Regions from separate parts of the Pseudomonas sp. SDO5215_S409 genome, predicted to be linked through region 1. Evidence: predicted binding sites of a transcription regulator. Region 1 holds the regulator's gene; each other region holds the start of a gene.
What was found. Region 1 encodes sigma-54, which starts transcription at its own class of promoters, with help from an activator protein. Its sites were predicted from a motif close to ANTGGCATNNANNTTGCTNT; they were not measured.

Region 1 (8,064 bases):
TGCTTGAGCAACAGGCCAAAGCTGCCGGCAATGCTGCCGCGACCGAGCAGGGCGTGAAACAGAAAAATCGTCGACCGGCCAAGCACCGACAGGATATCGATGGCGGCATGCCCGAAAAGGCGGACCCTTTCGATTAAAGATGTCTTGCGCATCAGCGCTTCCCCAGGAGATCTGCGCGGTAGTCCGCTGCCGGAAAGTGAAAAGGCACAGGGCCATCGGGATCGCCGGTCATGAATTGACGAATGCGCGGGTTGTCAGCGTTCATCAGCTCCTCAGGAGTGCCCTGGCCCAGCACCTGCCCATCACCGACCACATAGAGGTAGTCGGCAATGCTCGCGGTTTCGGCCAAGTCGTGGGACACCACGATGCTGGTGATACCCAGTGCATCGTTGAGCAAGCGGATGAGCCGCACCAGAACGCCCATGGCGATAGGGTCCTGGCCGACGAAAGGCTCGTCGTACATGAGGATCTGAGGGTCCAGCGCAATGGCCCGCGCCAGGGCGACACGACGCTTCATGCCGCCGGACAACTCGTCAGGCATCAGGTCGATGGCACCGCGCAGCCCTACGGCCTGCAGTTTCAGCAACACAATGTCACGAATCATTTCATCAGAAAGCTGAGTGTGCACCCGCAGCGGGAACGCGACGTTTTCGAAAACATCGAGGTCGGTGAACAGTGCACCGCTCTGGAACAGCACGCCCATGTGTTTGCGCGCATCGAACAGGTCGCTGCGCGACAACGTCGGCAGGTTTTGCCCGTTGACCCACACTTCGCCGGCACTGGGGCGCAATTGCATGCCGATCAGGCGCAACAGCGTAGTTTTGCCGCAACCGGACGGCCCCATGATGCCCGTGACCTTGCCGCGGGGAATGCGAATATCCACATTATTGAAGATGCTGCGCGTACCGCGCTTGAAGGACACACCCTTCAGCTCGACCGCGTAGGCGTTATCGGCACTCATCTAAACTCCTTGGGATGCAGCCTTTCACTCAGACACTTTGTTTTCGACAAATGCTTGCGCCGATTAGACACAAAGGCTGTGCGGACCGAACTGGCGGCGAACTATATCACCGCTGACACAGCGCGCCAAAGGCCGCAGCAGAGCTTGTTCAGATTAAGGACAGCTAAAAAATGTGGCTGAGTATCAATCTCGGGCAGCACCGGAATAAACCCTGACGAACTAGCGTGAGGGAATTGTGCATTACCGTTATAATCGCCGACTTTTCGTCAGGCTATACGATTTCAGACATGAGCCAATCCAGCGACCTCATCGAATCCGCACAACGCACCATCCGCCTCGAGCTTGAAGCCGTAGAGGGCTTGCTGGCCCATATCGACGCGGATTTCGTACGCGCCTGCGAGATGATTCTGGCCAGCACCGGCCGTGTTGTCGTGGTGGGCATGGGTAAATCCGGCCACGTCGGCAACAAGATTGCCGCGACCTTGGCCAGCACCGGCACCACCGCTTTTTTTGTCCACCCCGCCGAGGCCAGCCACGGCGACATGGGCATGATCACCAAGGATGACATCATCCTGGCGCTGTCCAACTCCGGCACCACCCACGAAATCGTGACCCTGCTGCCCCTGATCAAACGCCTGGGCATCAAGATGATCAGCATCACCGGCAACCCGCAGTCCACGCTGGCCAAGGCGGCCGAGGTGAACCTGAACGTACACGTTGCCCATGAGGCGTGCCCGCTGAACCTGGCCCCCACCTCCTCCACCACCGCCGCGCTGGTCATGGGCGACGCCCTGGCCGTGGCGCTGCTGGACGCGCGCGGGTTCACCGCTGAAGACTTCGCGTTTTCTCACCCGGGCGGCGCCCTGGGCCGTCGCCTGCTGCTCAAGGTGGACAACGTGATGCACGCCGGCGACGAACTGCCGCACGTACCACGCGGCACGCTGCTCAAGGACGCCCTGATGGAAATGACCCGCAAGGGCCTGGGCATGACCGTCATCCTGGAGGCTGACGGGCGCCTTGCCGGGGTGTTCACCGACGGCGACCTGCGCCGCACGCTGGACCGCACCATCGATATCCATACCGCCATCATCGACGCCGTGATGACCCCGCACGGCAAGACCGCGCGCCCGGACATGCTGGCCGCCGAGGCCCTGAAAATCATGGAAGACCACAAGATTGGCGCCCTGGTCGTCGTCGACAGTGACGACCGTCCGATTGGCGCCCTGAACATGCACGACTTGTTGCGTGCGGGAGTGATGTAAATGACCACAGACCTGATGCAACGTGGCAAACACATCAAGCTGGCGATTTTCGACGTCGACGGCGTGCTGACCGACGGCCGCCTGTACTTTTTGGAAGACGGCAGCGAATTCAAGACCTTCAATACCCTGGACGGCCAAGGCATCAAAATGCTGATGGCGGCAGGCGTGCAGACAGGCATCATCAGCGGTCGCAAGACGCCAGTGGTGGAACGTCGCGCACAAAACCTGGGAATTCCTCACCTCTATCAGGGCCGCGAAGATAAACTGGTGGTTCTGGACGAGCTTCTTGGCCAACTCAACCTAAGCTATGAGCAGGTCGCCTACCTGGGTGATGACCTGCCCGACCTGCCGGTCATTCGCCGGGTCGGCCTGGGCATGGCCGTCGCCAATGCGGCGGCGTTTGTACGCGAGCACGCCCACGGAGTGACGACCGCACGGGGCGGCGAAGGCGCTGCCCGTGAGTTCTGCGAGCTGATCCTGCGCGCCCAAGGCAGCCTTGAAGCGGCCCACGCCGCCTACCTATAGAGCGTTTTATGCTGAGCAAAAAAATTCGCAACTTCCTGATATTCGGGGTCATCGCCGCACTGTTCCTGGCGGTGGGCTACTGGAATATCAGCCCGGAGCGCTTCCTCGACAAGCCTGTTGCACAGGTCGACGAAGGCGCTATCGACTATTACGCCATCAACGCCCATAGCATCCAGTTCCTGCCCGACGGCAAGGTTCAGTATGAAATGACCTCCGACAAAGTCGAGCACCTGAAGGCGTCGGAAGTCACCCTGCTGACCAAGCCGGACATGAACCTGTACCGCGGCGCGGAATTCCCGTGGCATGTCACCAGTGATCGTGGCGAGGTCAACCCGGACGGCACCCAGGTGGAATTGATCGACTCGGTGCGCGTAGCCCGCACCGACGCAAAGAATCGCGAGACGCTTATTACTACAACTCGCATGACCGTATTCCCACAACAGCAATATGCGCAGACCGAGCAAAACGTTAGAATCGACGGCGCTGGCGGTGTATCGACTGGCAAGGGAATGAAGGCGTATTTGAAAGACAGCAGGATACACCTGCTATCGAACGTAAGAGGACAGTATGAGGCTCGTTAAAACCCTCCCTATTTTGCTCGGTCTGGGCGCAGCACTGGGAAGCGTGAGCGCCTGGGCTCTGCCGAACGATAGCCAGCAACCGATCCACATCCAGGCCGACGACGCGCAGCTGGATGACAAGCAAGGCATCGCCACCTACAAGGGCGACGTGATCATCACCCAGGGCTCGATGAAAGTGACGGGTAACACCGTGACACTGACTCGCACCCCTGCGGGCGATATCGACGTGGTTACGTCGGTAGGCAACCTTGCGTATTTTGAACAACTGCAAAAACCTGGCGACACGGTGCCGGTCAAAGGCTACGGCCTGACCATCCAGTACCATGCCCAGCAAAACCGCATCGTGCTGATCGACAAAGCCAAGGTCGTCAATGACGGCAACACCACCGAAGGCGAGAAAATCGTCTACGACACCGTGAAGCAGGTTGCCCAGGCGGGTCGCGCCAACGGCAACAAAGTGACCGCGCCACGTCCACGTATCGACATGGTTATCCAGCCGAAGAAGAAGGCCGAGTAATGGCAACCCTAAAAGCCCAGCATCTGGCCAAGGCCTATAAAAGCCGTCAGGTCGTGCGCGACGTCAGCCTGTCGATCGACAGCGGCCAGATCGTCGGCTTGCTCGGCCCCAACGGTGCCGGCAAGACCACGTGTTTCTACATGATTGTCGGCCTGGTTCAGGCAGACCAGGGCCGTGTGCTGATCGACGACCTGGACGTCAGCCACCAGCCAATGCACGGTCGTGCGCGCGCAGGTATCGGCTATCTGCCTCAAGAAGCGTCGATCTTCCGCAAGTTGTCGGTATCGGACAACATCATGGCGATCCTGGAAACCCGCAAGGAACTCGACCACGCCGGGCGCAAGCAAGAGCTGGAAAACCTGCTGCAGGAATTCCACATCAACCACATTCGCGACAACCTCGGCATGAGCCTTTCCGGCGGCGAACGTCGTCGCGTGGAAATCGCCCGCGCCCTGGCCACGGCGCCGAAATTCATCCTGCTGGATGAACCTTTCGCCGGTGTGGACCCGATCTCCGTAGGCGATATCAAGCAGATCATCCATCACCTCAAGGCGAAGGGCATCGGCGTACTGATCACCGACCACAACGTACGCGAGACGCTGGATATCTGCGAAACCGCGTACATCGTCAACGATGGACAGCTGATTGCCGAAGGCGACTCCGCCACCATCCTGGCCAACCAGTTGGTCAAGGAAGTGTACCTGGGGCACGAGTTCCGCCTGTAACACCATGGTATGAGGCCCTGCACACTGGAGCGCGCGCGATAAAAACCTCAGTGTTTTTATTGTTACCGCGCTCTAGGCAAGGCCCCCGATATCAGGCATATAATTTGCTTATGTTTGGCGCTCACGCGCCCTGTCGTGGATGGCGCACTGCGCCGGCGAATAAGGTGTTAAGCCCCTGCCATGAAACCATCGCTAGTCCTGAGAATGGGCCAGCAGCTGACGATGACCCCGCAGCTGCAACAGGCCATCCGCCTGCTCCAATTGTCGACCCTGGACCTGCAACAGGAAATCCAGGAGGCCCTGGAGTCCAATCCGATGCTCGAACGTCAGGAAGAAGGCGACGACTTCGATAACGCCGACCCCCTGGCCGACAACATCGAGCAAAAGCCCAACACCGACGTACAGGAACCCTCCTACCAGGAAACCGCCCCGACGGTGGACAACCTCGAGGACGGCGAATGGGGCGAGCGCATTCCCAACGAGCTCCCTGTGGACACCGCCTGGGAAGACGTCTACCAGACCAGCGCCAGTAGTCTGCCAAGCAACGATGACGACGAATGGGACTTCACCACCCGCACGTCTGCCGGCGAGAGCCTGCAAAGCCACCTGCTCTGGCAGCTGAATTTGGCCCCCATGTCGGACACCGACCGCCTGATCGCCGTCACCTTGATCGATTGCATCAACAATCAGGGTTACCTGGACGAAACCCTCGAGGAAATTCTCGAAGCCTTCGACCCGGAACTGGACATCGAACTGGACGAAATCGAAGCCGTCCTGCACCGCATCCAACAATTTGAACCGGCCGGCATCGGCGCCCGTAACCTGGGTGAGTGCCTGCTGCTGCAACTGCGTCAACTGCCCGCCAAGACGCCTTGGCTGAGCGAGGCGCAACGCCTGGTGACCGACTACATCGACCTGCTGGGCAGCCGCGACTATAGCCAGTTGATGCGCCGCATGAAGCTCAAGGAAGATGACCTGCGTCACGTCATCGAGCTGGTACAAAGCCTCAACCCGCGTCCCGGCTCGCAAATCGAGTCCACCGAAGCCGAGTACGTAGTGCCAGACGTGATCGTGCGCAAGGACAACGAACGCTGGCTGGTGGAACTGAACCAGGAATCGGTGCCACGCCTGCGGGTCAACCCGCAATACGCAGGCTTCGTGCGCCGCGCCGACACCAGCGCCGACAACACCTTCATGCGCAACCAGTTGCAGGAAGCCCGCTGGTTCATCAAGAGCCTGCAAAGCCGCAACGAAACCCTGATGAAAGTGGCCACCCAGATCGTCGAGCACCAGCGCGGCTTCCTGGAATATGGCGACGAAGCCATGAAACCGCTGGTCTTGCACGACATCGCCGAAGCGGTGGGCATGCACGAATCGACGATTTCCCGGGTAACCACGCAAAAATTCATGCATACCCCACGGGGTATTTATGAGCTGAAATACTTTTTCTCCAGCCATGTCAGTACCTCCGAAGGCGGCGAATGCTCGTCCACGGCGATCCGCGCAATCATCAAGAAACTGGTTGCAGCGGAAAATCAGAAAAAGCCGTTGAGTGACAGCAAGATCGCTGGTTTACTGGAGGCACAAGGCATTCAGGTAGCCCGTCGCACGGTCGCCAAGTATCGCGAATCCCTCGGGATCGCGCCTTCCAGCGAGCGCAAGCGTTTGATGTGACGGGTTCGCCATAGCGTTCCGGCAGCAGGCACCCCGGCCTGCTGCTTTATGCACTGGCAACGAAGGAGAAGCTGTATGCAAGTCAACATCAGTGGACACCATGTAGAAGTCACTCCACCGCTGCGCGACTACGTCGAGCAGAAGCTCAAGAGGCTCGAGGGGCATTTCGACAAGATCACCAACGTGCAGGTCATCATGAAGGTCGACAAGCTTCAGCAGAAAATTGAAGCGACCCTGCAGATCCCCGGGGGTGAAGTCGTCGCCAACGCCGAGCACGAAGACATGTATGCCTCAATCGACTTGCTCACCGACAAGCTTGATCGCCAACTCAAAAAGCATAAGGAAAAGAACCTGAGCCTGCTGCAAGGCACGGGTCGTTAACTCTCCCCCCATGATCCGACTTGAAACCATCCTGACCCCCGGCCGTTCCCTCGTGAACGCGCCGGGCGGCAGTAAAAAGAAAGCCCTCGAACAAATTGCCAACCTGATCAGCCGCGAAGTGCCTGAGCTGGAAATGCAAGAGGTGTACGAGGCTCTGATCGCCCGTGAAAAGCTCGGCTCGACCGGCTTTGGCAACGGCATCGCCATTCCCCATTGCCGCCTTAAAGGCTGCGAAGCCCCGGTGAGCGCCTTGCTGCACCTGGACGCACCCATTGATTTTGACGCCATTGATGGCGCCCCGGTCGACCTGCTGTTTGTGCTGCTGGTCCCGCAGGCTGCCACCGATGCGCACCTGGAGCTGCTTCGGCAGATCGCCAGCATGCTTGACCGCAAGGAAGTACGCGACAAACTGCGCAGCGCCGCCACCAACGAGGCGCTCTACCACGTTGTCCTGGATGAACAAAACGGGCAGTAATCATGCGTTTGATCATCGTCAGCGGCCGCTCTGGCTCGGGTAAAAGTACCGCCCTCAATGTGCTTGAGGACAACGGGTTCTACTGCATCGACAACCTGCCCGCGGGCCTTTTGCCGGAGCTGGCAGAACGCGCCCTGATCCATACCGAACTGGCGCAACCGCTGGTCGCTGTCTCGATCGACGCCCGCAACCTGCCCAGCCACCTCACGCGCTTTCCCGAGTTGCTGGCCGAGGTGCGCGCCAAGCACATCCATTGCGACGTGCTGTACCTGGATGCCGACGAAGAAACCCTGCTCAAGCGGTTCTCCGAAACCCGCCGACGCCACCCCCTGAGCAGTCCTCATCGCTCGCTGGCCGAAGCCATCGAGGACGAAACCAGCCTGCTCGGGCCGATCATTGATCTGGCCGACCTCAAGATCAACACCACGGACCTGAACCTGTATCAACTGCGCGATGCCATCAAGCTGCGCCTGTTGAACCAGCCAGAGCCCGGCACCGCCTTTTTGGTGGAGTCCTTCGGCTTCAAACGGGGCATGCCGGTGGATGCCGACCTGGTGTTTGACGTGCGCTGCCTGCCCAATCCGTACTGGAAACCCGAGCTGCGGGAACAGTCGGGGCTGGATGCGCCCGTGGCCGAGTACCTGGCCGCGCAACCGGATGTCGAGGAGATGTTCCAGGACATTTCCAGCTACCTGCTCAAATGGCTGCCCCGCTTTGCGGCCAGTAATCGCGCTTATGTCACCATCGCCATTGGTTGCACCGGCGGCCATCACCGCTCCGTCTACCTGACCGAACGCATTGGCCAGTTGTTGCAGCAAACCCTCAAGAATGTCCAGGTTCGCCACCGCGACCTCATCTGAAAGGAACACCCCCGCGATGCCCGCTCTGGAAATTGAAATCATCAACAAATTGGGTTTGCACGCCCGTGCTTCGGCCAAGTTCGTCGGCGTTGCCGGGCAGTTT
Region 2 (8,064 bases), on a different contig from region 1:
CAAAGGCAGCAAGACCCGCGTCTTGCCCGTGGGCCGCAAGGCCCGCGACGCCTTGCAGCTGTGGCTGCCGTTGCGCGCCCTGAGCAACCCGCCGGACGAGGCGGTGTTTGTCAGCCAGCAGGGCCGACGCCTGGGGCCGCGGGCCATTCAGTTGCGGGTGAAAGCGGCGGGCGCGCGCGAGCTGGGGCAAAACCTGCACCCGCACATGCTCAGGCATTCGTTCGCCAGCCACTTGCTGGAGTCGTCCCAGGACCTGCGCGCGGTGCAGGAACTGCTCGGCCACTCCGACATCAAGACCACGCAGATCTACACCCATCTGGACTTCCAGCACCTGGCAACGGTGTACGACAGCGCCCATCCACGGGCCAAACGCAGTAAGGGCGACGACTCATGAGTATCAAGCTGATCACCTTCGATTTGGACGACACCCTCTGGGACAACGTGCCCGTCATCATCAGCGCCGAAGCGTCGATGCGCGAATGGCTGGCCGTCAACGCCTCAAAAGTCGGCGACCTGCCGCTGGAGCGCTTCGCCGCGTTGCGCCAGCAGACGGTGCAACGCCATCCAGAGCTCAAATACCGCATCAGCGTGTTGCGCCACCGGGTGTTGATGTACGCGTTTGAAGAGGCCGGTTATCCACAGCCCCTGGCGACGGAAATGGCAGACGCAGGCTTTGAAGCGTTTATCCAGGCCCGCCACCAACTGACGGTGTTCCCCGAGGCCGAACCGATGCTGCAAGCGCTGCGCCAGCACTACCTGCTGGGGGTGATCACCAACGGCAACGCCGACGTGCAACGGGTGGGCCTGGCTCACCACTTTCACTTCGCCCTGCGCGCCGAAGACCTGGGCATCGCCAAACCCGATGCACGGCTGTTCCAGGAGGCGCTGCAACGCTCGGGTGTGGAGGCCCAAGAGGCAGTGCACATTGGCGACCACCCGGGGGACGATATCGCTGGCGCCCAGCAGGCGGGGTTGCGTGCAGTGTGGTTCAACCCCGGCGGCAAAGCCTGGACAGCGGACCACCGGCCGGACGCCGAGATTGGCAACCTGAACGAACTGCCCGACCTGCTCGCCCGCTGGAACGGCTGAGCAAACGCCGCCCATGAAAAAGCCCGCAGCGACGGCGGGCTTTTTCGGCAAGCGGGCAGCGGGCCTCAGATAGGGCGGCTGCCGTACTTGTTATCGGGCTTCTTCGGTGGATCGGCCACCACGTTGGCCTCGACTTCCTGCACTTTGCCGCCTTTAGCGAGGAATTCTTCCATCGCACGGGCCAGCGCATCGCGCTCTTTGTTCTTGGCTTCAACGCTTGGCAGCTCATCCACCGAAACGGCAGCCTTGGCCTTGCCCTTGGCGGTCGGCGCCGGGGCGTCATCACCACCGTCGTCCTCGGCCACGTCTTCGGCGGCGGCCTCAAGGCCTTCTTCAGCTTCGTCTTCGTCGCCTACTTCGAGGTCGTCGTTTTCCAGATCATCGTCGCTCATGTTCTACCTCATGACTTGCGAAAAGCAGATTAGTTATAGCCCAGCTTCGCCGACTGTCGAAGGCTGCCGGGAAAAAATCAACGTCCACGAGAATAACCCGTGGCTTATGCCTCTTCACCGTGCAAGGTGGCGAGGACTTTACGAGCACCGCCATGATCACGGTGCTCGCCCAGATAAACACCTTGCCAGGTCCCCATCGCCAAGCGGCCGGCCCTTACCGGCAAACTCAGCTGGCAGCCCAGGAGACTGGCCTTGAAGTGCGCCGGCAGGTCATCGGGGCCTTCGTCGTTGTGTTCAAACCCCGCCTTGCCTTGCGGCACCAGCGTGTTGAAAAACCGCTCGAAGTCACGGCGAACCGCCGGGTCGGCATTCTCGTTGATGGTCAACGAGGCCGAGGTATGTTGCAGCCATAAATGCAACAGGCCCACCCGGCAGGCCTGCAGTTGCGGCAGGCCGGCGAGCAACTCGTCCGTTACCAGATGAAAGCCCCGGGGCTTGGCCCGCAGGGTTATCACGGTCTGTTGCCACATACAGATCTCCTGCCATCGGCGCGCATTCTAGCGCGCTCTGGAAAAAAACAAAGTGCCGAATACGCCCACATGGCTGTAAGACATTCGCACGCTCAAAAGTGCCGCGCCGATCCCATCACAAACGCGGCCAAAAAACCCATACACCTTTAGCCGCAGACAAACGCCAGACAAAAAAATGCCCGGCAAGCCGGGCATTTTTTTAACGCAGGCTTACAAGTTGTAACCGCGCTCGTTGTGTTCGGCCAGGTCCAGGCCAACCGCTTCTTGCTCATCGCTCACACGCAGACCCATGACGGCGTCCAGTACCTTGAGGATGATAAAGGTCACGATCGCGGTGTAGATCACCGTGAAGCCCACACCTTTGACTTGAATCCAGACTTGCGCACCGATGTCGGTGGTCGCGGCGTTGAAGCCACCCAGCGACGGGGCGGCGAACACGCCGGTCAGGATCGCGCCGAGGATACCGCCGATACCGTGCACGCCAAAGGCGTCCAGGGAGTCGTCGTAGCCCAGTTTGCGTTTGAGGGTGGTGGCGCAGAAGAAGCACACCACGCCTGCCGCCAGACCGATCACCAGCGCGCCCATCGGGCCCACGGTGCCTGCGGCCGGGGTGATGGCGACCAGGCCTGCAACCACGCCCGACGCAATTCCCAGCGCGCTTGGCTTACCGTGTGCGATCCACTCGGCGAACATCCAGCCCAGCGCGGCCGCGGCGGTCGCGATCTGCGTGACCAGCATCGCCATGCCAGCGGTGCCGTTGGCGGCTGCGGCCGAACCTGCGTTGAAGCCAAACCAGCCGATCCACAGCATGGCAGCGCCGATCAGGGTGTAACCCAGGTTGTGCGGGGCCATCGGGGTGGTCGGGAAGCCTTTGCGCTTGCCCAGTACCAGGCACGCCACAAGGCCTGCTACACCGGCGTTGATGTGCACCACGGTGCCGCCCGCGAAGTCCAGCACGCCCCAGTCGCCCAGCAACGAGCCCGGACCGCCCCACACCATGTGGGCGATCGGTGCGTAGACCAGGGTGAACCACACGCCCATGAAGATCAGCATCGCGGAGAACTTCATGCGCTCGGCGAACGCACCGACGATCAGCGCCGGGGTGATGATCGCGAAGGTCATCTGGAAGGTCACGAACACGGCTTCAGGGAACAGTGCCGCCGGGCCTGTGATGCTGGCAGGGGTCACGCCCGAGAGGAACAGCTTGGACAAGCCGCCGACAAACGAGTTGAGGTTGACGACGCCCGCTTCCATGCCCGTGGTGTCGAACGCCATGCTATAGCCGTAGACGAACCACAAGATAGTGATCAGACCGGTGATGGCGAAGCATTGCATCATCACCGACAGAATGTTTTTGGAGCGCACCATGCCGCCGTAGAACAGCGCCAGGCCCGGGATGGTCATAAACAGCACCAACGCGGTGGAGGTAAGCATCCAGGCCGTGTCACCCGAATTGAGGACGGGCGCCGGGGCTGGATCCGCCGCCATGGCCAGGGCGGGCATTACGAGGGACAACAGGGCTCCTAGCCCTGCGAATTTACGCAGAGTCATATTGTTTTCTCCTGGGGCTTGGGGGTTTGGCGGCTTAGATTGCGTCGGTATCGGTTTCGCCGGTACGGATGCGAATAGCCTGTTCCAGATTGACTACAAAGATCTTGCCGTCACCGATCTTGCCGGTGTTGGCGGCCTTGGTTATCGCCTCGATAACCCGGTCAAGATCCTTGTCGTCAATGGCGACATCAATCTTCACCTTTGGCAGGAAATCGACCACATATTCCGCGCCGCGATAAAGCTCGGTGTGGCCTTTCTGCCGACCGAAGCCTTTGACCTCAGTAACGGTAATGCCCTGCACGCCGATCTCGGACAACGACTCGCGTACATCGTCCAACTTGAACGGCTTGATGATGGCAGTGACTAGCTTCATGAAAACTCTCTCCCGAATTGGTGGACTTGCCCCAGGAAAACAAACCCGTCTCAAGTCTAAGCGCAGTGCCTGGCTTTGTAACGCTTCGTCGCCTTGGCCATTGCCATCGCGACGCTCGCTAACCACTGGTGACGAAACATGTACCCGGACCAACGGCGCACTGCATTCGTCACAGCGACTGCATCAGTGCATGGGTCATGATCGTCTAAGCAGAAACCTTGCCAGCTCCGCAAAAACCATTGAAATCAGGTGTTTGCCCTGCACCGCCCAGCGACGGGGCGCGTGGAACGCCAATTCGCGCACAAAAACGGTGCGCACCCGCCAACCCCCCTGCGCGAAAAACGTGCGCGGGCGAATGGAAAAAGTCGATAAATGCCCCGTGATACACTGCGGCCCGATTGTTTTTCCGGACTATTGCCCATGCTCGCGCCCAAAGATCTTCTCGACACCCTCAGCGGCCACGCCTCGCGCCTGTTCAACGGCGACACCGCGTTGCCCCGCCATGAAATCGAAAGCCAGCTCAAGGCCCTGCTGCAAAGCGGCTTCAGCAAACTGGACTTGGTCAGCCGGGAAGAATTTGATAGCCAGATGGTCGTACTGGCCCGCACCCGCGCGCGCCTGGAGAGCCTGGAGGCCAAGGTGGCGGAGCTCGAAGCGCGCCTGGCGCCTGCCGCCGAATGACCCCGGCAGGGGCAACGACGGTGTAACCCGCCTGCCCCGTTACGTACCGTTGTCAGCTCACCCGCTGATAACCGCCCACCAGGCCTTTTTTTGACAACACCCACTGCCACAGCTGGATATCCCGCGCACGAAAGGCCCCCGCGCAGGACAGCAGGTAGTAACGCCACATGCGGTAGAACCGCGTGCCAAACATCTGGGCGAACTCAGGCCACGCCGCCTCGAAGTTTTCACACCAGGCCATCAACGTCTTGTCGTAGTCGGCACCGAAGTTGTGCAGGTCCTCGGCCACGAACAAACCATCCAGGGCATCGCCAATCTGGCCGATCGACGGCAGGTCGCCATTGGGAAAGATGTACTTGTCGATCCACGGGTCCGGCGCGCCGCTGCGCTGGTTCTTGCCGATGGTGTGCAGCAGGAACAGGCCATCGTCCTTCAGGCAACGGTGCGCCACTTCCATATAGGCCCGGTGATTCTTGCGCCCCACGTGTTCAAACATGCCGACGCTGGCAATGTGGTCGAATGGCTCGTCCACATCGCGATAGTCCTGCAGGCGGAACTCGATCGGCAGGTGGGCGTATCTCAAGCGCCCCCAGTCGGCCTGCTCCTTGGAGATGGTCACGCCCACACACTCCACACCGTAGTGCTCGGCCGCGTGCGACATGAAACTGCCCCAGCCGCAGCCGATGTCCAGCACGCGCATGCCGGGCTTGAGCCCAAGCTTCTTGCAGATCAGGTCCAGCTTGGCGAACTGCGCCTGCTCAAGGGTGGTGGCGTCTTTCCAGTAGCCGCAGGTGTAGGTCATGCGCGAGTCGAGCATGCGCGCATAAAAGTCGTTGCCCAGGTCGTAGTGTTGTTCGCCGACCTGCCAGGCGCGCTTGCGGTTTTGCAGGTTCAGGAAGCGGGAGCAGAACGCGTGAAACAGCAACGTGGCGGGGTTGGCCTGCTCGACCACCCCGGAGCGCAGCAGCCGAAAAAAGAAGTCATCCAGTAGCTCGGCGTCCCACCCGCCGTCCATGTAGTCCTCCCCAAGGCCCAGATTGCCTTTGGCCAGGGCCAGGTCGAGCGTGCCGTTGTGGTGCAATTGCATATCGGCGGCCGCCGGGCCGTTGACCTCGATCTGTGCCTGCGCCAGCAACTGCCTTACAAACCGCTCCCCCTGGGACAGCTCATCGGTATCGGAAAAAGATTGATGTGTCTTGTTAAGCACGATTGCTCTCCACCCATGGTGTTGCCTTTCATACCCGCGAGAAGTCTGGCCACTTGGTCTTGAGCTGGGCCTTTCACATTAACTCCGGTACTGCCCCCGAACAGATGTAACAAATCTTATCCAGCCGATTTTTAAAGATATAATGAATTAATATTATCGAAATCATGCAAAATCGGAATGAATGATGGACATCAGGGCCCTGCGTTATTTCGTCGAAGTGGTGGACCAGCAGAGCTTCACCAAAGCCGCTGCCCAACTGCACCTGACCCAGCCGACCGTCAGCAAAATGGTGCAGCAACTGGAATCGAGCCTGGGCCTGACACTGCTCGACCGCGTGGGCAAAAGCTTCACCCTGACCGACGCCGGCCTGATCGTGCTCAAGCGCGCCAAAGAAATGATCGCGCTGCACGACGACATGAACACGGAGCTCAAAGACCTGCAGCAAGTGGAGCTCGGTGCCCTGCGCATGGGCTTGTCGCCCTCCACTCACGTCGCGTTGGCGCCCGTCTTTGCGGCGTACCACGCGCGCTATCCCAAGATCGAGCTGAAGCTGTTCGAGATCGGTGGCAGCACCACCATTCAGGACTTGCGCCAGGGCACCCTGGAGTTCGGCACCATCCTGGACTCGCCCCGCGTCGCTGACATCTGGGAGGAATTCGATTCAATGCTGCTGTTTGAATCGCCGATGTGCCTGCTCGCCCCCTACGACTCACCCTGGAAAAGCCGCCGCGCGGTGGACCTGTGCGAACTGCGGCACAGCGAATTCATCTTTTACGGCGACACCTTCACCCTCAACCAATTCGTGCTCGATGCCTGCGCCCAGGCGGGCTTCGAGCCACGCATCAGCGGGCGCAGCGGCCAATGGGACTTCATCGCCTCACTGGTACGGCTCGGGGTAGGCATCACCTTGCTGCCCATGGCGTTCTGCGAAACCCTGGACCCGAGCCAATTCACCATCGTCCCGGTAAAATCCCCCAGCCTGAACTGGCGCTTGATGCTGGCATGGCGGCGACACGGCAAACTGTCGTTTGCAGCGCAGGCGTGGTTGACGCTGGCCAAGGAACTGATGACGGCGCCGCCGGGGGCGAGTCGCTAGTAAGCGCCAAGTGGCAAACTCCGGCCATTGCCGGAAGGCGTTGCGTGCTTGGGCACTTTAAGCCCAAATCTTAAGTTATTGACTCATTAACACCGTCTTCCAGCACCCAGCCTGCGATAGCTTCTGCAAAACCTGCGCCCTCAACTACCCTTGAGCCACCGCAGGAAGCGGCCCGCCACTTCAAGGAACCGGCTAATCCCAGCTGAAACGGGGCCCGCCATGGTTGGGAGCGCCCTAAAACGTGGGTACGATCAGTGGAAATGGTGATTCAGCGTTGACGCCACGGCATGAAACGCTCGAAAACAAAACCGATAGCAATGGATTTTTGCGGATCAATCATGTTGGAGCCGCATAGCTGGAATCAGCTAATTACTGCCCCTTTCGGGCCGCTGGCAATCAGCGCAGCACCACAGGCGGTTTTCATGCCGTCAAGCGCGATGGGCACGCCATCGACGGTGTAGGTGCTACTGCCCTCCGCAATCGGGAAAATCCCCTTACACAGCGGGCAGCTAACCTTGTGACCGACCCCGGCAATCGGCTTGCCGTTGAGGTCGGTTCGGGAGAATGCTTCGAGCACTTTGCCACCGTGGGTGGTGGAGTCGCCCAAGCGTATGGCGTCTTTCATGTCGTCACTCCTTTGAGTTGTGAGCGGATGGCATTACTCCTCGCGTGTTGCTTCCGGGATAAAGCTGTCGAACCAAGCGATTAAAAGCATTTGAACAGCCTTGCAATCTGGCTTCTTTTATCATCGAATCGGGAGTAAAGCACTTGTACGTTTCATGCACTGCCTTCTTTGCTATGTCACCAAAACGCTTATTATCAAAATCACACTCAACAGTTGAAATCATATAGGAACTTTTTTTGGATCGCTGACCAAATCTTATTACGATCCTTTTGTCAAAAATCAGTGCACCTTCACTTTTATCTTCGGAAAAATAGAAAAAAATCCGATTATCGCCTATATGTCTCGCCGCTGTAGCAAATGGTTGCTTTCTTAAAAGAGAAGTCAGCCTCACCCCACATGCAACACCAAGGCCGCTCCCTAATTTCTCGCTCACAAAAAAATATTGCTTAAATACAACCTCTATTTTTCGACGTAAATAAGGAGCATTGTATGCCTTCTCGAAAAAATGAAAATCGTCCAG
Region 3 (8,064 bases), on a different contig from region 1:
CAGTCGTCCTGAGACAGGTCAAACCCGGTGGGGTTATGGCAACAGGCGTGCAGCAGCACCACGTCGCCTTCGGGCACTTTGGCCAGGGTGGCGAGCATGGCGGGCACATCCAGGCGGTTGTCGGCCTCAACGTAAGGGTAATGGCTGACCTGAAGCCCGGCCTTGGCAAAGATCGTTTCGTGGATCGGCCAGGTCGGGTTGCTCAACCACACGCCGCGCCCCGGCAGGTTGTGCGCGATGAAGTCGGCGCAGAGGCGCAGCGCGCCGGTGCCGCCCGGGGTCTGGGTGGCGCCAGCGCGGCGTTCGCTCAGCAGCGGCGAGTCGGCGCCCAATACCAGTTGGCTGATCAAGGTGCCAAACGCGGCATTGCCGTGGCCACCGATGTAGGTCTTGGTGGTCTGTTGCTCCACCAGGCGCTGCTCGGCCAGCTTGACCGCACGCGGGATCGGCGTCAGGCCCTGGTCGTCCTTGTACACGCCCACGCCCAGGTCGAATTTGTTCGGGTTGGCGTCCTGGGCATACAGGTCCATGAGCCCGAGAATCGGGTCCCCGGGCACACGGCCAACGGCGTCAAAATGCATTACTTGCGGCCCTCGGCCACCTTGGCCACGTCGTCGGTGCGCGCGGCCATGATGAAGTCGTTGCGGTGCAGGCCCTTGATGGAGTGGCTCCACCAGGTCACGGTGACTTTGCCCCACTCGGTGAGCAGGCCTGGGTGATGGCCTTCGGCTTCGGAGATGTCGCCCATGGCGTTGGTGAACGCCAGGGCAAATTTGAAGTTCTTGAACAAAAAGACCTTTTCCAACTGCATCACGCCGTCGCGCACTTCAATGTTCCAGTCGGGGATCTGCTTGAGCAGCAGCGGCAATTCGTCGTCGCTGACTTGCGGGGCGTCGGCGCGGCAGGCTTCGCAGTGGGCTTGGTTCAACGTGGTCATGTGGGGTTTCCTGAAAATCGAATGTTTGGAAAAACGGTCGCCAGTGGCGTCACCCTAAAGCAACGCGGGGCCAGGGAACAGGTTCACCTGGCCGCCAAAGGTACGGCTCAGGCCGCCTTGGGCTTGGGCGGGAATTTGGGGGCGTGCAGGCCCAACTGCATGCCGCGTTCGACCATGCCCATGATGTCTTCCTGCGCCACTTCAAATAGGCGCTTGAGGTCGGGCAGCACGAAGTACAGCGGTTGCAGGATGTCGATGCGGTACGGCGTGCGCATGGCCTCCAGCGGGTCGAAGGCCTGGTGCTCCGGGGTATCGGAGAGGCTGTACACCGTCTCCTTGGGCGAGGACAGGATGCCGCCGCCATAGATGCGACGGCCTTGGGGGGTGTCCACCAGGCCGAACTCGATGGTCATCCAGTACAGGCGTGCCAGGTACACACGCTGTTCCTTGGTCGCCGCCAGGCCGAGCTTGCCGTAGGTGTGGGTGAATTCAGCGAACCAGGGGTTGGTCAGCAGTGGGCAGTGGCCGAAGATCTCGTGAAAAATGTCCGGTTCTTGCAGGTAATCCAGCTCTTCGCGGGTACGAATAAACGTCGCGACCGGAAACTGCTTGCTGGCGAGCAATTCGAAAAAGGTCTGGAAGGGAATCAGCGCCGGCACACGGGCCACTTGCCAGCCCGTGGTGGCGGCCAACACCTGGTTGATCTCGCCCAGTTGCGGGATGCGGTCATGGGGCAGGCCGAGCTTATCGATGCCATCCAGGTATTCCTGGCAGGCACGGCCCTCGACGACTTTGAGCTGACGGGTGATCAGGGTGTTCCACACCGCATGCTCTTCTGCGGTGTAGTGGATAAAGCCATCCGCGTCGGGCTCGCGTGCCACGTACTGCGTCTGTTTCATGCTGTTCTCCTGCGGGCCGTCATTCTTGTTGTGTGCTGCGACAGGCCTATTGATACGCCGCCCCGGTCGGGAATCCAGTCACCTGCGCCGTGATGCGTAGGAAAAGTCTCCGTTTTTCGTAAAGAATTCGTTACGTTTACGCCGCCCCACGCTGCGCGGGTTGATTTTTCGGTTTAAGCTGCCGAGTCGCTGTCACATAATCTTGACGATTATTCGCGTCCTACGGCAAAAAGCCGCGGCGCCTACCTCTATTTGAGCTCTTTTCATGCGTATCAAAGTGCATTGCCAGAATCGCATCGGCATCCTGCGGGACATCCTCAACTTGCTGGTGGAGTACGGCGTCAACGTTGCCAAGGGCGAGGTCGGCGGTGAACACGGCAACGCGATTTACCTATATTGCCCCAACCTGGTGAACATGCAGTTCCAGGCCTTGCGTCCGCAATTTGAGGCGATTGCCGGGGTATTTGGCGTGAAGCGCGTAGGGCTGATGCCCAGTGAGCGTCGGCACATGGAGCTGAATGCGCTGCTGGGTGCGCTGGAGTTTCCGGTGCTGTCTATCGACATGGGCGGCTCCATCGTGGCCGCCAACCGTGCGGCGGCGCAGTTGCTCGGGGTGCGGGTGGATGAAGTGCCGGGCATTCCGTTGTCGCGCTACGCCGAGGACTTCGACTTGCCGGAGCTGGTGCGCGGCAGTAAGTCGCGGATCAACGGGTTGCGGGTGAAGGTCAAGGGCGACGTGTTTCTCGCTGACATCGCGCCGTTGCAGTCTTCGGAGCACGACGACAGCGAAGCCATGGCCGGCGCCGTGCTGACCTTGCACCGGGCCGACCGCGTGGGGGAGCGGATCTACAACGTGCGCAAGCAGGAGCTGCGGGGGTTCGACAGTATCTTCCAAAGCTCCAAAGTGATGGCCGCCGTGGTGCGCGAGGCCCGGCGCATGGCGCCGCTGGACGCGCCGCTGTTAATAGAAGGCGAAACCGGCACCGGCAAGGAACTGCTGGCACGCGCCTGCCACCTGGCCAGCCCGCGCGGGCAGTCGCCGTTGATGGCGCTCAATTGCGCGGGGTTGCCGGAGTCCATGGCTGAAACGGAACTGTTTGGCTACGGCCCCGGTGCCTTCGAGGGGGCCAGGGCAGAGGGCAAGCTCGGGCTGTTGGAACTGACGGCGGGCGGTACGTTGTTTCTCGATGGCGTGGGGGAAATGAGCGCACGGTTGCAGGTGAAGTTGCTGCGGTTTTTGCAGGACGGGTGCTTTCGTCGTGTCGGCAGTGATGAAGAGGTGTACCTGGACGTACGGGTGATTTGCGCCACGCAGGTGGACTTGTCCGAGCTGTGCGCCCGTGGCGAGTTTCGCCAGGACCTTTATCACCGCTTGAATGTGCTGTCGTTGCATATCCCGCCGCTGCGCGAATGCCTCGATGGGTTGGCGCCTTTGGTCGAGCACTTTCTGGATCAGGCCAGCCGGTTGATCGGCTGCCCACTGCCTAAACTCGCGCCCGCGGCGATGGAGCGGCTCAGTCATTACCATTGGCCGGGCAATGTGCGCCAGTTGGAAAACGTGTTGTTCCAGGCGGTTTCGCTGTGTGAGGGCGGCACGGTCAAGGCCGCACACATCCGGCTGCCGGACTATGGCGTGCGTCAGCCGCTTGGCGATTTTTCCCTGGAGGGCGGGTTGGAGGAGATTGTCGGGCGTTTCGAGAAAGCCGTGCTGGAGCGCCTGTATGCCGAGCATCCCAGCAGCCGCCAGTTGGGCAAGCGCCTGGGCGTGTCTCACACCACCATCGCCAACAAACTGCGCGATCACGAAGTGCTCAAGCCTCAGGCGCGTTAGCGGCCCGCAGGACAGGGGCGGGCTTGACCCCATTTGCCGCAGGCGGCATAAGTCCGCCGTTTTTCCGTCTCTTGCTGGCAAGCCTGCCGCCGCCTTGTGCGCGAAACCCCCGTCCTGATTGGGGTTTTGCGGATTTGAAAAAGTTGGTTCGCAAATTGCTTAAGCCTTGCCAACGCAGCGGCGGGCGGCAAGCCTCCGTCAGAAAGAGGAATGAGCGTGGACAAGTACTTGTATGTGGCAATGACCGGTGCCAGCCAGAATGCTCTGGCGCAGAAGGCTCATGCCAACAACCTGGCGAACATTTCCACCAACGGTTTTCAGCGTGACCTGGAGCAGGCGCGTTCGATGCCGGTGTTTGGTGACAGCTTTCCGGCGCGGGCCTTTGCGATGACCGAACGGCCCGCCACGGATTTTGCCCCCGGCGCCATGATTGAAACCGGTCGCGACCTTGACGTGTCGGTGAGCGGAAACGGCTGGATTGCCGTGCAAACCCCGGACGGCAAAGAAGCCTACGTGCGCACCGCCAGCATGAACGTCGATGCACTGGGCGTGTTGCGGGCCGGCAATGGCATGCCGGTGATGGGCAACGGCGGCCCGATTGCCGTACCGCCTCAGCAACAAATCGAAGTGGGTGAAGACGGCACTGTCAGCATTCGCGCCATGGGCGAAGGCCCACGGGTGATGGCCGAAGTGGACCGCATCAAGCTGGTCAACCCCGACGTCAAGAACATGACCAAAGGCCTGGACGGCGCCATCCACACCAAGGACGGCCAGCCCGCCCAGGCGGACGCCAACGTCAAACTGACGTCGGGTTTCTTGCAGGCGAGCAATGTGAACGCCGTCGAAGAAATGACGGCTGTGCTGGCGCTCTCCAAACAGTTCGAGCTGCACATCAAAATGATGAACAGCGCCAAGGAAGACGACCAAGCCATGACGCGCGTCCTGCAGATGAGTTGATCGCAGCGTCATTGACTGAACACTAAATTTTGCAGCGCGGCGCCCAGACAGGCGCACGAAGGAGAAACAGCATGCTTCCGGCTCTATGGGTTGCCAAAACCGGTTTGTCCGCCCAGGACACCAACCTGACCACCATTTCCAACAACCTGGCAAACGTGTCGACCACAGGTTTCAAACGCGACCGCGCCGAGTTTCAGGACCTGCTGTACCAGATCAAACGTCAGCCGGGCGCCCAGTCCACCCAGGACAGCGAATTGCCGTCGGGCCTGCAATTGGGCACCGGTGTGCAAATCGTCGGCACCCAGAAGAACTTCACGGCCGGTAACCTGCAACAAACCAACCAGCCACTGGACATGGCGGTGAACGGCCGTGGTTTCTTCCAGATCCTGCAACCGGACGGCACCACCTCCTATACCCGTGACGGTACATTCCACCTGGACGCCAACGGCCAGATCGTTACCGCCAGCGGCTTTGCCCTGGAGCCTGCCGTGGTGGTGCCCGCCGATGCCAAGAACTTCACTGTCGGCACCGATGGCACCGTGTCGATCACCGTGGCGGGCAACCCGGCCTCCCAAGTGATCGGCAACCTGCAAACCGCCGACTTCATCAACCCGGCCGGCCTGCAAGCTATTGGTAACAACCTGTTCCTGGAAACCGCCTCCAGCGGCGCGCCGCAAATCGGTACGCCAGGCCTGAACGGTTTTGGCACCACCCTGCAACAAACCCTGGAAACCTCCAACGTGAGCACCGTGGAAGAGATGGTCAACATGATCACCACTCAGCGCGCCTACGAGATGAACTCCAAGGTGATCTCCACCGCCGACCAGATGCTTTCGTTCGTAACGCAGAATCTGTAACCAAGTCTTTGGCGCGCTTTTGAGCGCGCCTGCAACACCGTGAGGTATGGGTCATGAATCGCTATGTTTCTGTTCTGGCATTGAGTGGGATCGCTGTGCTCGCGGGCTGTGTGGCCCCGACGCCAAAGCCCAATGACCCGTACTATGCGCCGGTGCTGCCGCGCACGCCGTTGCCGGCTGCGGCCAATAATGGCTCGATTTACCAGGCCGGTTTTGAGCAGAACCTGTACAGCGACCGCAAGGCGTTCCGGGTCGGTGACATCATCACCATCACCCTTAACGAAAAGACCCAGGCCAGCAAGAACGCCAACTCGCAGATCGGCAAGACCAGCAAGACCAGCATTGGTCTGACCTCGCTGTTTGGCGGCGCGCCCAACACCAACAACCCGCTGGGCAGTGGCGACCTGAGCCTGGACGCTGGCTACAGCGGTGACCGCGCCACCAACGGCAAGAGCGCGGCAGGGCAGGGCAACAGCCTGACCGGTTCGATCACCGTGACGGTGGCCGATGTGTTGCCCAACGGCATCATCGCCGTGCGCGGCGAGAAGTGGATGACCCTCAACACCGGCGACGAACTGGTGCGCATCGCCGGCATGGTTCGCGCCGATGACATCTCCACTGACAATACCGTGCCGTCCACACGTATTGCCGATGCGCGCATTACCTATTCGGGTACGGGCTCGTTTGCCGACGCCAGCCAGCCGGGCTGGTTCGACCGTTTCTTCCTTAGCCCGCTGTTCCCTTTCTAGGTGATTACTTTGAACCTTAAACAGCTGATGGCCGCCGTGTTGTTGCTGGCCCTGAGCGCAGGCGCCCAGGCCGAGCGGTTGAAAGACATCGCCAGCATTTCCGGGGTGCGTACCAACCAGTTGATCGGCTACGGCCTGGTTGTGGGGCTTAATGGCACGGGCGACCAGACCACCCAGACCCCGTTTACCCTGCAAACTTTCAACAACATGTTGTCGCAGTTCGGCATCAAAGTGCCGCCGGGGTCGGGCAACGTGCAGCTCAAAAACGTGGCAGCGGTGTCGATCAGCGCGGACTTGCCGCCCTTCGCCAAGCCGGGCCAGGTGGTCGACATCACCGTGTCGTCCATGGGCAACTCCAAAAGCCTGCGTGGCGGCACGTTGCTGATGACGCCGCTTAAAGGTATCGACGGCAACGTCTACGCCATCGCCCAGGGCAACCTGGTGGTGGGCGGGTTTGACGCCGAGGGCCGCGACGGTTCCAAGATCACCGTCAACGTGCCGTCTGCCGGGCGGATTCCCGGTGGTGCCACGGTGGAGCGCACCGTGCCGAGCGGCTTCAACCAGGGCAACAGCCTGACCCTGAACCTCAACCGTTCCGACTTCACCACCGCCAAGCGCGTGGTGGACAAGATCAACGACATGCTCGGCCCAGGCGTGGCCCAGGCCATCGACGGTGGTTCGGTTCGTGTGACCGCGCCGCTGGACCCGAGCCAACGGGTGGATTACCTGTCGATCCTGGAAAACCTGGAAGTAGACCCGGGGCAGGCGGTGGCCAAAGTCATCATCAACTCGCGTACCGGCACCATCGTGATCGGCCAGAACGTCAAGGTGTCGCCCGCGGCGGTGACCCACGGCAGCCTGACGGTGACCATCACCGAAGACCCGATCGTGAGCCAGCCGGGCCCGCTCTCCAACGGCCAGACCGCCGTGGTGCCGCGCTCGCGTGTGAATGCCCAACAAGAAGCCAAGCCGATGTTCAAGTTCGGCCCCGGCACCACCCTGGATGAAATTGTGCGGGCGGTGAACCAGGTGGGCGCAGCCCCCGGCGACTTGATGGCGATCCTTGAAGCCCTGAAACAGGCCGGCGCCTTGCAAGCCGACCTGATCGTGATCTGACGCCATGGCCATGGACATGCGCAAAAGCGGCCTGGTGAGCACGGCCGATTCCGGGTCCTACTCGGACCTGAACCGGCTCAACCAGCTCAAGGTCGGCGATAAGAACAGTGACGCCAACCTGCGCAAGGTGGCGCAGGAATTCGAGTCGCTGTTTTTGAGTGAAATGCTCAAGTCGGCGCGCTCGGCCACTGAGGCCCTGGGCAAGGACAACCCGCTGAACACCCCGGCGGCCAAGCAGTATCAGGAAATGTACGACCAGCAACTGTCAGTTTCGATGTCTCGCCAGGGCGGGGGTATCGGCTTGGCCGATGTGCTGATGCGCCAGATGCAAAAGGACAAGCCGGGGGCGGCGCAGGCCTCGACCCTGCAAGGTCCGGACGCGGCGGGCGCGCCGAAAAAAGTCGATGTACCGACCGAAATTGTCGCGGGCACCCCGGCAGACGGGTCGCTGCGCCGCTCCAATGGCCAGCGCCCGCTGTGGGCGTTTCGTGTGCCAGAGCCCGACAGAACCGTCACGCACACCAATGATATGGAGCTGATGAACCAGCGCCGTATTTCGCTGCCGAGCCGCTTGAGCGATCGCCTGCTGGCAGGCCTTGTGCCGAGTGCCGATGCCAAGGGCACCGCAAACGCCGTGCCGCCGCGTAACAGCGCTGCGGCCGACAACGTGGTCAACAGTGGTGCCCGCAACCTGGCGCTGCCGAGCGGCCGGATGCAG

Region 2: the regulator sigma-54 is predicted to act here: its motif matches at 4,142-4,161, upstream of glnK (P-II family nitrogen regulator).
Region 3: the regulator sigma-54 is predicted to act here: its motif matches at 3,821-3,840, upstream of ACW9H9_RS10295 (flagellar basal body rod protein FlgF).

The regions. Positions count from the first base shown of each region.
Region 1 is NZ_JBSVWN010000017.1:74,272-82,335, reverse strand. It holds gene mlaE (lipid asymmetry maintenance ABC transporter permease subunit MlaE) at 1-152, opposite strand, end outside; gene ACW9H9_RS11710 (ATP-binding cassette domain-containing protein) at 152-961, opposite strand; gene ACW9H9_RS11705 (KpsF/GutQ family sugar-phosphate isomerase) at 1,249-2,223, shown strand; gene ACW9H9_RS11700 (KdsC family phosphatase) at 2,224-2,748, shown strand; gene lptC (LPS export ABC transporter periplasmic protein LptC) at 2,757-3,329, shown strand; gene lptA (lipopolysaccharide transport periplasmic protein LptA) at 3,316-3,846, shown strand; gene lptB (LPS export ABC transporter ATP-binding protein) at 3,846-4,571, shown strand; gene ACW9H9_RS11680 (RNA polymerase factor sigma-54) at 4,752-6,245, shown strand; gene hpf (ribosome hibernation-promoting factor, HPF/YfiA family) at 6,321-6,626, shown strand; gene ptsN (PTS IIA-like nitrogen regulatory protein PtsN) at 6,637-7,101, shown strand; gene rapZ (RNase adapter RapZ) at 7,104-7,961, shown strand; gene ACW9H9_RS11660 (HPr family phosphocarrier protein) at 7,978-8,064, shown strand, end outside.
Region 2 is NZ_JBSVWN010000047.1:1,377-9,440, reverse strand. It holds gene xerC (tyrosine recombinase XerC) at 1-394, shown strand, start outside; gene ACW9H9_RS21350 (HAD family hydrolase) at 391-1,089, shown strand; gene sutA (transcriptional regulator SutA) at 1,155-1,481, opposite strand; gene ACW9H9_RS21340 (secondary thiamine-phosphate synthase enzyme YjbQ) at 1,586-2,011, opposite strand; gene ACW9H9_RS21335 (ammonium transporter) at 2,222-3,562, opposite strand; gene glnK (P-II family nitrogen regulator) at 3,597-3,935, opposite strand; gene ACW9H9_RS21325 (accessory factor UbiK family protein) at 4,356-4,616, shown strand; gene cfa (cyclopropane fatty acyl phospholipid synthase) at 4,669-5,781, opposite strand; gene ACW9H9_RS21315 (LysR family transcriptional regulator) at 6,008-6,919, shown strand; gene ACW9H9_RS21310 (PAAR domain-containing protein) at 7,281-7,544, opposite strand; gene ACW9H9_RS21305 (hypothetical protein) at 7,549-8,064, opposite strand, start outside.
Region 3 is NZ_JBSVWN010000014.1:47,687-55,750, reverse strand. It holds gene ACW9H9_RS10315 (amino acid aminotransferase) at 1-581, opposite strand, end outside; gene ACW9H9_RS10310 (4a-hydroxytetrahydrobiopterin dehydratase) at 581-937, opposite strand; gene phhA (phenylalanine 4-monooxygenase) at 1,045-1,836, opposite strand; gene ACW9H9_RS10300 (sigma-54-dependent transcriptional regulator) at 2,102-3,667, shown strand; gene ACW9H9_RS10295 (flagellar basal body rod protein FlgF) at 3,884-4,624, shown strand; gene flgG (flagellar basal-body rod protein FlgG) at 4,696-5,481, shown strand; gene flgH (flagellar basal body L-ring protein FlgH) at 5,535-6,230, shown strand; gene ACW9H9_RS10280 (flagellar basal body P-ring protein FlgI) at 6,258-7,346, shown strand; gene flgJ (flagellar assembly peptidoglycan hydrolase FlgJ) at 7,351-8,064, shown strand, end outside.